DNA from 3 places in the Paenibacillus sp. CAU 1782 genome. Region 3 is predicted to be linked to each of the others. Evidence: a T-box and tRNA genes for the amino acid it is inferred to sense, from the RefSeq annotation. Region 3 holds a T-box; the other regions hold tRNA genes.
The links. A T-box is a leader RNA that pairs with one kind of tRNA and senses whether it is charged. The one in region 3 lies ahead of leuS (leucine--tRNA ligase), so its partner is inferred to be a tRNA-Leu.
Positions count from the first base shown of each region.

Region 1: it has a tRNA-Leu gene. The T-box ahead of leuS (leucine--tRNA ligase) is inferred to sense a tRNA for this amino acid. The anticodon was not compared.
Region 2: it has a tRNA-Leu gene. The T-box ahead of leuS (leucine--tRNA ligase) is inferred to sense a tRNA for this amino acid. The anticodon was not compared.

Region 1 is NZ_JBTOLL010000001.1:1,263,262-1,267,452, forward strand. It holds gene ACX93W_RS06255 (hypothetical protein) at 356-814, opposite strand; tRNA gene ACX93W_RS06260 (tRNA-Leu) at 1,659-1,747, opposite strand; tRNA gene ACX93W_RS06265 (tRNA-Ile) at 1,771-1,847, opposite strand; tRNA gene ACX93W_RS06270 (tRNA-Met) at 1,884-1,960, opposite strand; gene ACX93W_RS06275 (hypothetical protein) at 2,087-2,251, opposite strand; gene ACX93W_RS06280 (ABC transporter substrate-binding protein) at 2,726-4,191, opposite strand, start outside.
Region 2 is NZ_JBTOLL010000007.1:151,189-155,379, reverse strand. It holds gene ACX93W_RS16690 (nitroreductase family protein) at 1-25, shown strand, start outside; gene cmpA (cortex morphogenetic protein CmpA) at 104-247, opposite strand; gene ACX93W_RS16680 (hydrolase/acyltransferase) at 367-720, opposite strand; gene ACX93W_RS16675 (SprT family protein) at 830-1,306, shown strand; tRNA gene ACX93W_RS16670 (tRNA-Asn) at 1,334-1,409, shown strand; tRNA gene ACX93W_RS16665 (tRNA-Ser) at 1,416-1,506, shown strand; tRNA gene ACX93W_RS16660 (tRNA-Glu) at 1,682-1,756, shown strand; tRNA gene ACX93W_RS16655 (tRNA-Lys) at 1,806-1,881, shown strand; tRNA gene ACX93W_RS16650 (tRNA-Leu) at 1,938-2,020, shown strand; gene ACX93W_RS16645 (hypothetical protein) at 2,575-3,024, shown strand; gene ACX93W_RS16640 (glycerate kinase) at 3,195-4,191, shown strand, end outside.
Region 3 is NZ_JBTOLL010000001.1:195,690-199,880, forward strand. It holds gene ACX93W_RS00935 (GNAT family N-acetyltransferase) at 1-729, shown strand, start outside; gene ACX93W_RS00940 (hypothetical protein) at 845-1,273, shown strand; T-box leader at 1,388-1,626, shown strand; gene leuS (leucine--tRNA ligase) at 1,685-4,123, shown strand.

The sequences.
Region 1 (4,191 bases), 1.1 Mb from region 3:
TGAGTTGTTATAGTAGACATAATAATCAACATCGGAGGCATCAGTTAATGATGACACATGCACAATTCCATGGTTAATTGGATTATGGTAGTTTTATGGTTGTCGAAATTTGTCGAAGTCTTGCATTACACCTTAGATCTGGATTTATTTGTTTTAGCTGATTGCCACAGATTTGGAGGTTGCAAAGGGAATTTCTTTTCAACCTCATTATTGTTAGGGTTTCCTTTAATTATATTGGGCTAATGTTCCAATATATCAACTGATGCAAGAATCTTTTTCTAACCGGCATAAAACTCTGAGTTCCTCTAACATAAAAGAGTCATCCATTTGGATGAACCCTGATTAGACTGTTCTTTTATAGCTCTACGACTGTAAATACATATTGCCCAGTGCTTGAATAATCCGATCCCGTTTGTCCCCTAACTTGAAAATAATAGGTTATTGGAAGTGCAGTATTGTATGTAATTGTGGTGTAATCCAGCCCACCTTTACCAGCATCCCATCCCGAGGCTGTTGGAAAAAGCCCGGTACCTGCTCCAACTGCAATATGAAAATCATAATTCAAACCAGCCGGGGATTGAAGCGTTACTCTCAATTGAACTGGGCCAGTAACGGTATAAGAATACCAATCCACATCTACACTTGAATTTATGGTTGTTGACACTCCGTTAATCGGGCCATTTAATGAATATGCGGTTTGGAATGTGTCAGCCCAGCCATCATATGCATACGCAGATGAACTAGCACCAAACAACAACATGACGGACATAACTGCAGAAATGACAAGCTTTTTGCTAAATTTCTTGATCACCATTTACGGTTCACTCCTTGACATGTTTAGAAGCCGGCCAGCTATCTTTACCCTATTCTACCATATATTTCTTTGGGTATTAATGGGACCAAATAACCGTAATTTGTCGCATTAAGAGTGATGATGTCGAATAGGTGCGTTGTGCAGTTCCTGTATTGGTTTGGCACCATCAGCAGCTTTGCTATGAAGTTATAAATAGCGAAACTCCTGTTTGGAATAAAACGTATTAACAAATAAATACTTCAATGAAGGTGATGACTATGAATCATGATAATTTAACTTGTAAAGCTTGCGGTAGTAATACATTTACTAAAGGTCAAATAAGCAATGGGTACGCTAACGTAATGCCAGTCAATAAATTTTTATCTACTGGCTCCCCAGTTATATACACATTCTGCAAAACCTGCGGAGAGGTAGCCTCAATAAAAATTGCAAAACCTGAGAAATTCTGAGCCCACAAAATGGGCTTTTTCCACTTCAGTAATATCGAAGCTTAGAAGTAATATGTTCTAACAACCACTACAACGATAACAGAAAAAGGCATCGAGAGATCGAAATAAATACTATGAAGAAGACGAATCATCAGGCTACAGATTGACGAGTCGATTAAAAAGATACAACATCGGTTCCGGCAATCAAATACTTAAATAATCACTGGCACTTACGCTCATAACACGAAGAAGCTTTGTCGCAAGACAACTTCGCATCTAGAAATCCTCGGCCAAAGTTCGTCCCCAATCCGCCCCCAAAAGAAAAACTGATTACCCACTATCTCAAGTCATAATTTATTTCATTCATAAAAAAGCAAAAAATCCCTTGTTAATCAAGGGATTTGCGTTTAAGATTGTGGTGCCGAGGACGGGAATCGAACCCGTACGGTGGTCACCCACCGCAGGATTTTAAGTCCTGTGCGTCTGCCAGTTCCGCCACCCCGGCATGTGGAGATACTTGTGAACAAATGGTGGGCCCTGAGGGACTCGAACCCCCGACCAATCGGTTATGAGCCGACCGCTCTAACCAACTGAGCTAAGGGCCCTCGAAGAACGTTTATGTTAACGTTTGATCGAAGTTTTGGTTGCGGGGGCAGGATTTGAACCTGCGGCCTTCGGGTTATGAGCCCGACGAGCTACCGAGCTGCTCCACCCCGCGACATTATTCCATTCATTTCAAGCACCTTTAATGGCGACTCAATTAATATACTATAATATCCCACCAATAGTCAACACTTTTTCGGATTTTCTTGATTTTTTTATTTGCTACCCTGATTTTACAGGTTCAAGGCAAGTAACGAACACCGTATCTGCCGCTGCGAGCGCGATAGATTTCAATTTCTCGGGGGCTATCGTAACCGTATATCCACCAGTCATTTTCCATCCTGCGCTGCAGACACCCGGCTTGAAACTTGGTCTCGTACAGCCTCAGCCAATAAATCCACTTCATCGCTCATAACCTCCCGTACCCCATAACCATTCAACCAAAAGTGATGCTGCACTTATAATGCCCATATTTGCTAAATTCAAGCATGGAATTGTTACCTTAACCATACAAGGCCGTTTCCCCTGTGTCATCAAACACGGAAGAAACGGCCTTGTATGTTAAATTTACTTTGAAATGAGAACAGGCACACAAGTAGCAATGACAGCCCTTAGTGTAAGAAACTCATCACAATTGCTGTGTCAGCCCATTGTATTAGTCCACTCATTACAACTGTTGGGACAGCCCTTGTTTAAGTCACTCATAACGGCTTTTATGACAGCCTTTGTATAAGACGCACATCACAACTGCTCTGGCAGCCTACATTATAGATCACGCATTCACAGATGTCACCGCAGGCTTGAAATGACTAGTCGGCTTCTGGCGGCCTTTAACGGCCAGTAGAGATCACTAAGCCTTCTATTCGACGGTACAACCTATTTATTCAGCAGTTTCTTCCTGAACAGCCTCAGCTTCGCCAGATGCTGCTTTTAGCGCTTCCGCTTCCTTCATATTGACTTCTCCCTCAAAGGGACGTACAACACCGCCGCCATCTTCGCCCATTTCGCTTTGGCCTTGCAGAATGGCATTGCCTCTTGTTTCCCACTCTGCCATGGCCTCTGCAACGGTTTTGGAGCCGTCTCTGATGCCTTCGAACACCTGATAACCAACGTTCGTTACTTCCCAAAGTCCCGGCTTTTCGTTATAAATGTTATCCGAAGAATTTGTAGGCGGCAGTGGCGTCAACAGTGTAAACGCGTCAATATTGTAGCTCATGCCGCCGACCGGCAGAAGATATTCCTTACGCGCCACCATTTCGTAATTGCTTCTGGATTTAAGTTTTGCCCATTCCTTGCTGTTGGTGAACTTGATGAATTCCCAAGCATCGTCAGCGTTTTGCGCCTTGGCATTAATGCCCATCAGCTGGCTAAGGCCGATGTTTCCGCCTGCAGACGGGTTAGCAGGGCTTGTCGGAACCGTTACAATATCCCAATCCACCATTTGAAAATCATTGATGCTTCCCGCATTATCCGAAAAACGCTTCAGTTCATTCACATAGCTGGAATCGGAAACCATCATGGCTACTTTGCCTTGCACAAACAAATCGCCATAGAATGGATCATTTCCGCCCTCGGAGCTAATTTTTTCGTACATTTGATTCATAAACTCTTGATTCGGCACAATTTTCTCATTGTACAGGGAAACGATTTGCTCTGTTGCGTTGATCCATTGCTCGCTGTTGACCAGCATGTTTTCGGCTTTGTCATCCCAGATTTTCAACTGAAGCGCATTTGCGTAGTTTTGCACATCATTGTAGGGATCTGATGACCAGCGGTTTAGCATAAATCCAAAAGTCCGGTCAGCGCCTTCGCCGCTCGTTACCTGGCGTGCTTTGTTAAAGACTTCGCTCCATTCCATCTTATCGGTTGGAGGCTCGATATTATGGTCGGCAAAAATTTTCTTATTGTAATATAGCGCCGAAGAAGTAAAAGTTGGAGTCAGCGCAAAAATTTGATTGTCGCCAACCGCTTTGATGCCATCGATGACCGTTGGCACGTAGTCGGTTAAGTCGAATTTGTCTTGGGCAATAAGCGGATCCAGCGGCTGGAGCAAATTGTCCTGCGTAAATTTACGCAGCATGCTGTAGTCTATGACGACTACGTCAACCGGGTTGGTGCCCGTCATCATTTCTTTCATTTTTTCATAGGGGTCAGGCTGCTTTACAGGCTCTTCGGAAGTCGTACTCTGGAAGCGCTGATCTTCGTAATTGATTGCCCCTACAATTTCAAACTGGATATTGGGATGATTAAATTCAAACATGTCGGTATATTGCTGGCGGAAATACGGCTCGTTGTCCGAGCTGCTGTACAAAACGCCAATACGCAGTACACGATTTTCAGCATCCG
Region 2 (4,191 bases), on a different contig from region 3:
TCACGTTAACTCTTTTACGGAATAAACGGCTTGAAACGGCAAAAACCCGGTTTCCCTGAATAAAGCAGGGGACCGGGTTTTCTATGTGTTTTTCAGGCCTTGGTTATTTAATGAAGGTTCCGCCCTCATGCTCCTTCAGCCCTTGTTTGGTACGGTAAAAAAACCAGCAATCATTCAGCAGCTTGATTTGCCTTCTGTCCTTTTGCTGAAATGCCCGTATCAGTTGGTTGCACAGCCATTGCGGCACACGCATCCCCTCCTCTATTAAGCCTTACCTGTTGTTTTACTACGATATGGCGCGGAAGGGGAGGCTGTGCAGGTCCATACCCGACAGGCATAAATTGCCGGAGAGTTTAAAAGAGGAGCTTACTCCTCTTCGGCTTCCTCATACCACTGCTCAAGTTGAGCTTGGAGGGCGCGGATTTCAGTGAGCAAGGAGATAAGCGGATACGATTTTTCCTGGATGCCTGAAAAATCAGTTTCCAGCTCATTAATATACTGAAGTCCCGATGTAATCGACGCTGCATTCCCGTGCAGATCGACATTGTCGCATTCCGCAACGGCGTAAGGCAGACTTGGCACTTGCTCAGCCGTCAGCTTGTCGATTTCCTTGTGGAGCCGCAAATTAAGAGCGCTCAGCTGGTAAGCGTGCGAAGCCGGCATTTCGACAAAAAAGATGATTTCCTTTTGTTGCATAAGTACATAACGCATAGTAGCCATAACGAAAATGCTCTCCTCCCGGTTGATGCAATTGTACGGTTCTTGAGTTCTACTTGACAGTGTAGCCTATTGGGGCGTTACAATTCAAGTAGTTAGGGGAGAAGATAAGATGGAGAATAAGGAACTGCAGCAATGGGTGGAAAAAGTATCGCTGGGCTCCTTCGGCAGGCCGTTTTTGCACAAAGCGACATTTAACGCGCGGCTAAAGTCGACGGGAGGGCGTTATTTTACCGTAACCCATCATATAGAAATTAGCCCGCATCAGTTAAGCACCTTTGGCGCAGAGGAGACGGAAAAAATAATCAAGCATGAGCTTTGCCATTATCATCTTCATATATTGGGGCTGGGGTACCGGCATCGGGATCAGGATTTCAAGTCTTTGCTGGCAAGGGTAGGCGGCTCCCGATATTGCAAGGCTCTGCCGGATAAAATGCGTAAAATACAGCCGCACCGATACAAGCTTTTTTGCGGCTCATGTGGGATGGAATATTTGCGTAAGCGCAGGCTTGATCCGTCAAGATATGTTTGCGGACGCTGCCGGGGAAAATTAACGTTAATTCAGCTTGACATTACGGACAAGCCATGATAAATTATTGGAAGTGACTTTAAGTATTCCCTGATAGCTCAGTTGGTAGAGCACTCGACTGTTAATCGAGTTGTCACAGGTTCGAGTCCTGTTCGGGGAGCCATCTCATGGAGAAGTACCCAAGTGGCTCAAGGGGACCCTCTGCTAAGGGGTTAGACTGCGTAAGTGGTGCGAGGGTTCGAATCCCTCCTTCTCCGCCACATTTTTGTTTAGGACTCAGACATTAAGAGGCCGATGAACGGTCTTTTTTTACGGCCTAAAGTCGTGAAGCAGAGGCTAAACAAAATAAATCAGTAATGAATTTTTAAAAACACTTGCTTTTCACAAATTAAGCGAGTATAATAAATTTCGTTGCTGAAAATTATTGAAGAATACGGCCCGTTGGTCAAGGGGTTAAGACACCTCCCTTTCACGGAGGTAACAGGGGTTCGAATCCCCTACGGGTCACCATTTACCTTTTGAGAAGCAGCTCTTGTACGGAGTTCGTTTCCAGTCATGAGAGCCATTAGCTCAGTTGGTAGAGCACCTGACTTTTAATCAGGGTGTCGAAGGTTCGAGTCCTTCATGGCTCACCAGTTTTTTCATCCCTCGAAAACAACTGGTTTGAAGGATCAAAGCAATATTTATACATGCGGTAGTGGTGGAATGGCAGACACGCTATCTTGAGGGGGTAGTGGGTGTATACCCGTGGAGGTTCGAGTCCTCTCTACCGCATAAACTGAGAACCCTTGTGTATCAAGGGTTCTTTTCCTTTTTTAGCGGTAAAAGCTTACCCTCCTCAAAGTGGTCAAAAATCATTTTGGGGACGGAACTTTTGCTTATTTGATCAGCCTGGTTGACAGCCTCGCTTTCCTTATCTTTCGTTAGGTTTCCTTTATCTTCATTTATCCGCCTTCTCCACTAGCTGTAATTGAATAAAAGGTACATGCGTAAATGCCCTGCTGTTGGCTTCAACGTAAAGCTAACCCCAATGGGCTCTTTTTGTATTTTTCCATGTAAGAAAACAGAGAACATTTGAAAGAGAATGAAAGTTCATAAATGTGACATGAAAAAAGATTCTTGTAACTGCGACATTAGGACATAAAAAGTTGTTAATTTACATGAGGGGGAGAATGAATAAGTGTCAAAATCGGAGAATGTTACAAATTTCGCCGTGAATCGACATGCAATTGAAAATAATAAGGACATGGGACCTATTAACAAATTTGTATTTAGATGTCAATATTGGTATTAGCTAGCTGGCTAATTCGTTTTTCTGGGAGGTAAATATGAAAAAGAGATTTAAGATAGTTGTTCTGATGCTCACTATGTTGTTGACGTTTTCGACGGTCGTTTCAGCCATACCTATTGATGTAGACCCAACCGAGCCAGGCAATAATACTCCAATCACAACCTACCAGTATTCTCAAAATGTTTATATCTCATGGATTCAAACACCAACTGATGTGGATTTTTGGAATTTTGTTTCCCCAAAAACGGGATTTCAAGAAATTTGGTTATTGCCGCCTGCAGGCACAACCTACAGATTTGGCGTTTATGAGTATGGTGCGTCGTCTCCTATGACTTGGGTAGTTGCGAGTGGCAGCACTGGCCCAACATCCGTATTCGTTCCTTTGGTTGCGGGGAATAAATACACTGTGCTAATTATGCCGTATGACGGCACTTTCAGTGATACAAATCCTTATTACATCGGCCATCCGTATTTGTTCCCCTTTTAATGGGGGTTAAAAAGCTGCTTATAGGAATATGAATAGGAATAAGCCGCAGGGGGATGATATGCTCCCTGTGGCTTTTTCTTTCTTATGAATCTATTGCATGAAAACAAATACGCTATGGAGATATCGTTTGGCCGATGTATACTAGTATCAAAAGGATTGGGGGGACGGAATTGGGGCAAAAAACATTTCTGTTGGCGCCGGATTCATTTAAGGAAAGCATGACGGCTAAGGAAGTTTGTTTAGCGATGGAGAAAGGGCTGCAAAAAATATATCCGAATGCCCGTTACATTCATGTACCGATGGCGGATGGTGGAGAAGGAACGGTTCAGTCATTAGTTGATGCTTCTGGCGGAACCATTTATGAAAAGGAAGTGCTTGGCCCGCTAGGATTGCCCGTTATGGCCAGCTACGGTATTTTGGGCGATGGGCGCACAGCGGCGGTCGAAATGGCGTCAGCTAGCGGACTTCACCTCGTAAGCAAGGAGGAACGCAACCCTCTCCTTACAACGTCATATGGCACCGGCCAGTTGATACTGGCCTGCTTGGATCAGGGAGTCCAAACAATCATAATTGGTATTGGGGGCAGTGCTACCAACGATGGCGGTGCAGGAATGGCGGAAGCTCTTGGCGCCAAGTTTTTGAATGCGGAAGGCGTGGAGATTGATCGTGGCGGCGGCTCGCTGGACCAATTGGAACGTATCGACGTCACAGGAATGGACAAAAGATTGGAGGACGTTCAGCTAATCGTTGCCTGCGATGTAGCGAATCCGCTTTGCGGCGAGCTGGGCGCTTCACAGGTATTTGGTCCCCAAAAAGGGGCAACTCCCGAAATGGTCCTTCGTCTGGATGCCAATCTGGCTCATTACGCCGGGATCGCAAAGAAGCAGCTGAACCGGGATGTTCGGGATATTCCGGGGACGGGAGCTGCAGGCGGACTTGGGGCAGGGTTATTGATTTTTACTCAGGCCTCTCTGCAAAAAGGCATTGATATCGTCATAGAATACACCGGTTTGCGTGAAAAGGTGCTTCAGGCTGACGTTGTATTTACGGGAGAAGGAGGCATCGATTTCCAAACCAAATTTGGCAAAACCCCGCATGGCGTAGCTATGGCAGCCAAGGAAGCGGGGAAACCCGTACTTGCGATTGCCGGATATGTTGGCGAAGGAA
Region 3 (4,191 bases):
GAAATTACGCTGAACGGTTGGCCAGCCCTTCAGACAGTGCTTTATGACGGCTGGCTGCTTCGGGTATCGGAGGGTTATACCAAACGGTCGAATTCCATAAATCCGATATACGGGCACTCGTTGCCTCTGGATGATAAAATCGCCTTTTGCGAGCTGTTTTACAAGGAAAGAGGAATGGACTCCGTTTTCAAAATCACCCCTTTTTCCCGTCCCGGTAATCTGGATTGCCGACTGGAGGAGCTGGGCTACCGTAAAGCGGAGCATGTGCTGGTTCAAACGCTGGAGCTTGCCGCTCTCCAGGCTCCGGTTCATACGGAGGTGGAGTTTTCCGCTGAAGTGGACGAATCGTGGCTTGGACAGATAGCGGAGTTAAAAGGACTTAGTCCGGCCCAAATTGAAACGAAGAGAAAGCTGTTCTCCGGCCAGCCGCTTAAACAATGTTTTGCGTCGCTTAAAGCGGACGGCCAGCCGGTGGCTTACGGGAACATTGTTTTGGAGGACGGATGGGCGGGTTTATCCGACATCATGACCAACCCCGAATACCGGGGCAAGGGCTATGGATTATCGCTAACGCTCCATCTGCTGGATTGGGCGAAGCGGAATGGCGCTGAAAAGGCATATCTGCTCGTCGTTAACGATAACGGGCCCGCGCTAAACCTTTATGGCAAAGTTGGGTTTGCAACAATCTATGAATATTGGTACAGAGTCAAATCTCTCGCCAGCCAATAATCACCAGCCCAGCCGCTGCAACCTTCCACCGTATATGGCCGTCAGATGAGGTATATACTGTTGATAGTGTTTCTCTGAACGGCGAATACTATATTATGAGGAAGGCTGAGATGTCATGAACCACAAAAACTGGCTGATTGCAGTAGTCGGGCTGATGTCGCTGGCGGCGGGATGGATGTATTTGAATGACGGTTTTTATTTCAAAACACTGCTGGGCATGGAGCAAGGCTCGGAGTTGGCCGCAACCTCCTTCTGGAGCAAATGCTCCATGGCGCTGGGAGCCGTGCTCCTTGTTACCCTCGCGCTTCGTTCGCGCATGAATGCCGCGATCAATGACGGTCAGACGATCCTGTTATTATGCTTGTTGTTTGTCATTCAATTGCCTGCGCTGGGATTATGGGCCATCGGCCTTTTTATAAGCGGGTACGGAGGTATTCCAGGTGTTGCGATGCATACGGTGCTGCTGCTCGTCATTTCATTGATTTTTGTTACCGGGAAAGTAAATTATGCAGAAAATGCAGGGACGTCGCGCCAATCATCTTGAGGGTGTGACCACGGAATCGTTTCGGGTAGCATGGCGGGAATGCCCGGTGACACGTCCGATTGCTTGACATGAGTATGATCCGCCTTATATAATCGTATATATTCGTTTTTCCATAAATAAGCGTTGAAGAGGAACAGTACATCCGTCATGAAGGTTTCAGAGAGCCGGCGTTTGGTGAAAGCCGGACCTTATGCGGAAGGAAGCTCGCCTTGGAGCTGTGTAAGGCCGACACTGTCAATGTGGAGGCATCTGCACCGATTCAGCCCGCGTTAAGGGCTTTGAGTGAGCGTCGGACAGAGCATGTTCGAGCTAACTAGGGTGGTACCACGGGAGAATAGCCTCTCGTCCCTAGCGTTAATCCGCTGGGGGCGGGGGGCTTTATGTTTTTCTACGACTAGGAGGATGTATGGCATGAGTCATGAGCATCGCCACGGTTATAATCCGCTGGCAATCGAACCGAAGTGGCAGCAATATTGGGACAACAACAAGACGTTCCAGACAAAAGAGGATAAAGGCAAACCGAAGTTCTACGCGCTGGATATGTTTCCGTATCCTTCAGGCGCGGGTCTTCACGTCGGCCATCCGGAAGGCTATACGGCAACGGATATCGTATCCCGCTACAAGCGGATGAAAGGATTTAACGTGCTGCATCCCATGGGCTGGGACGCCTTTGGACTGCCGGCGGAGCAGCATGCTCTGGATACCGGGCAGCACCCGCGCGACATCACCTTCAAAAATATCGATAACTTCCGTCGCCAGATCAAATCATTAGGTTTCTCCTATGATTGGGACCGGGAATTCAGCACAACGGACCCGGAGTATTACAAATGGACGCAGTGGATTTTTATCCAGCTGTACAAACGCGGTCTTGCTTATGTGGCGGAGGTTCCCGTCAACTGGTGTGAAGCGCTGGGCACAGTGCTTGCGAACGAAGAGGTTATCGACGGCAAAAGCGAGCGCGGCAACCATCCCGTCGTCCGCAAGCCGATGCGCCAATGGATTCTGAAAATTACGGAATATGCGGAACGCCTGCTTGAAGATCTGGAGGAGCTGGACTGGTCCGAAAGCATCAAGGATATGCAGCGCAACTGGATCGGCAAATCGACAGGCGCGGAAGTGACCTTTGCCATCGAAGGGCATAGTGAGTCGCTGGTTGTATTTACGACGCGTCCGGATACGCTGTTTGGCGCAACCTATTGCGTACTGGCGCCGGAGCATGAGCTGGTGGCAGCTATCGTAACCGAGGAGAAGCGCGGCGCGGTTGAAGCATACCGGGAAGCGGCGGCACGCAAAAGCGATCTGGAGCGAACGGATCTGGCCAAAGAAAAAAGCGGCGTATTTACGGGCGCTTATGCCATCAATCCGGCAAACGGCGAAAAAACGCCAATCTGGATTGCCGATTACGTGCTGGCAGGTTACGGCACGGGCGCGATTATGGCGGTTCCGGGCCATGATACCCGCGATTGGGAGTTTGCGAAGCAGTTTGGCTTGCCTATCATTGAAGTAGTGCAAGGCGGAGACGTCTCGAAAGAGGCTTATACAGGAGAAGGACCGCATATCAATTCCGGCTTCCTGGACGGCTTGAACAATGAAGAAGCGATTAAAGCCATGATCGGCCATTTGAGTCAAAGCGGCAAGGGCAAAGGCAAAGTAACCTACCGTCTGCGCGATTGGCTGTTCAGCCGCCAGCGTTATTGGGGCGAACCGATTCCGATCCTGCACCTGGAGGACGGCACTATGAAGACCGTGCCGGAGGATCAACTGCCGCTGCTGTTGCCGGACGTAGACGCGATCAAACCTTCCGGTACGGGGGAATCTCCGCTTGCAAACGTGACGGATTGGGTCAACACCATTGATCCTGAAACCGGCATGAAAGCAAGACGCGAAACAAACACCATGCCGCAATGGGCGGGAAGCTGCTGGTATTACCTGCGCTTTATCGATCCCAAAAACGATAAGGAAATCTGCTCGCCGGAGAAACAGAAGGAATGGCTGCCTGTCGATCTGTACATCGGCGGCGCCGAACATGCCGTGCTCCACTTGCTGTATGCGCGTTTCTGGCACAAAGTGCTGTACGATATCGGCGTAGTGCAAACCAAGGAGCCGTTCCACAAGCTGGTTAACCAAGGCATGATTTTGGGCACTAACAATGAAAAAATGTCCAAGTCGCGCGGCAATGTCATTAATCCCGACGATATCGTAGGCGAATTCGGCGCGGATACGCTGCGGATGTACGAAATGTTTATGGGCCCGCTGGAGGCGACAAAGCCGTGGAATACGAACGGCGTGGAAGGCACGTACCGCTTCCTTGCCCGCGTATGGCGACTGTTTGTTAACGAAGACGGCACCTTGACGGCCAAGCTGAACAAAGACGGCGAAACCAGCGACGAATTCAAGCGCGTATGGCATCGCTCCATTAAAAAGATCGGCGAAGATTATGAGGGCCTGCGCTTCAACACCGTTATCAGCCAGCTCATGATTTTTGTTAACGAGGCATACAAAACCGAGGTTCTGCCGGAGCAAGCGCTGCGCGATTTCCTGCAGCTTCTGTCCCCGATTGCCCCGCACATTACGGAAGAGCTGTGGGCGAAGCTTGGACAAAATGACACCATTACCTACAGCCAGTGGCCATCGTATGATGCAGCCTGGACGGTCGATCAGGAAGTGGAAATCGTGGTTCAGGTTAACGGCAAAATCGTGGAACGCGTATCCATCGCTGCCGACACAGACCAAGCCGACATGGAGGCCCTTGCCAAAGAACTGCAAAAAGTGCAGGAGCTGATTGCCGGCAAAACAATACGGAAAGTCGTTGCGGTTAAAGGCAAACTCGTCAACATCGTAGCTAATTAAGCCCGGCAGCAAAACATATCGGACGATAACCGAAAAGCAATGCAGCAAAGCTCTAAAGCGCGTCGGCA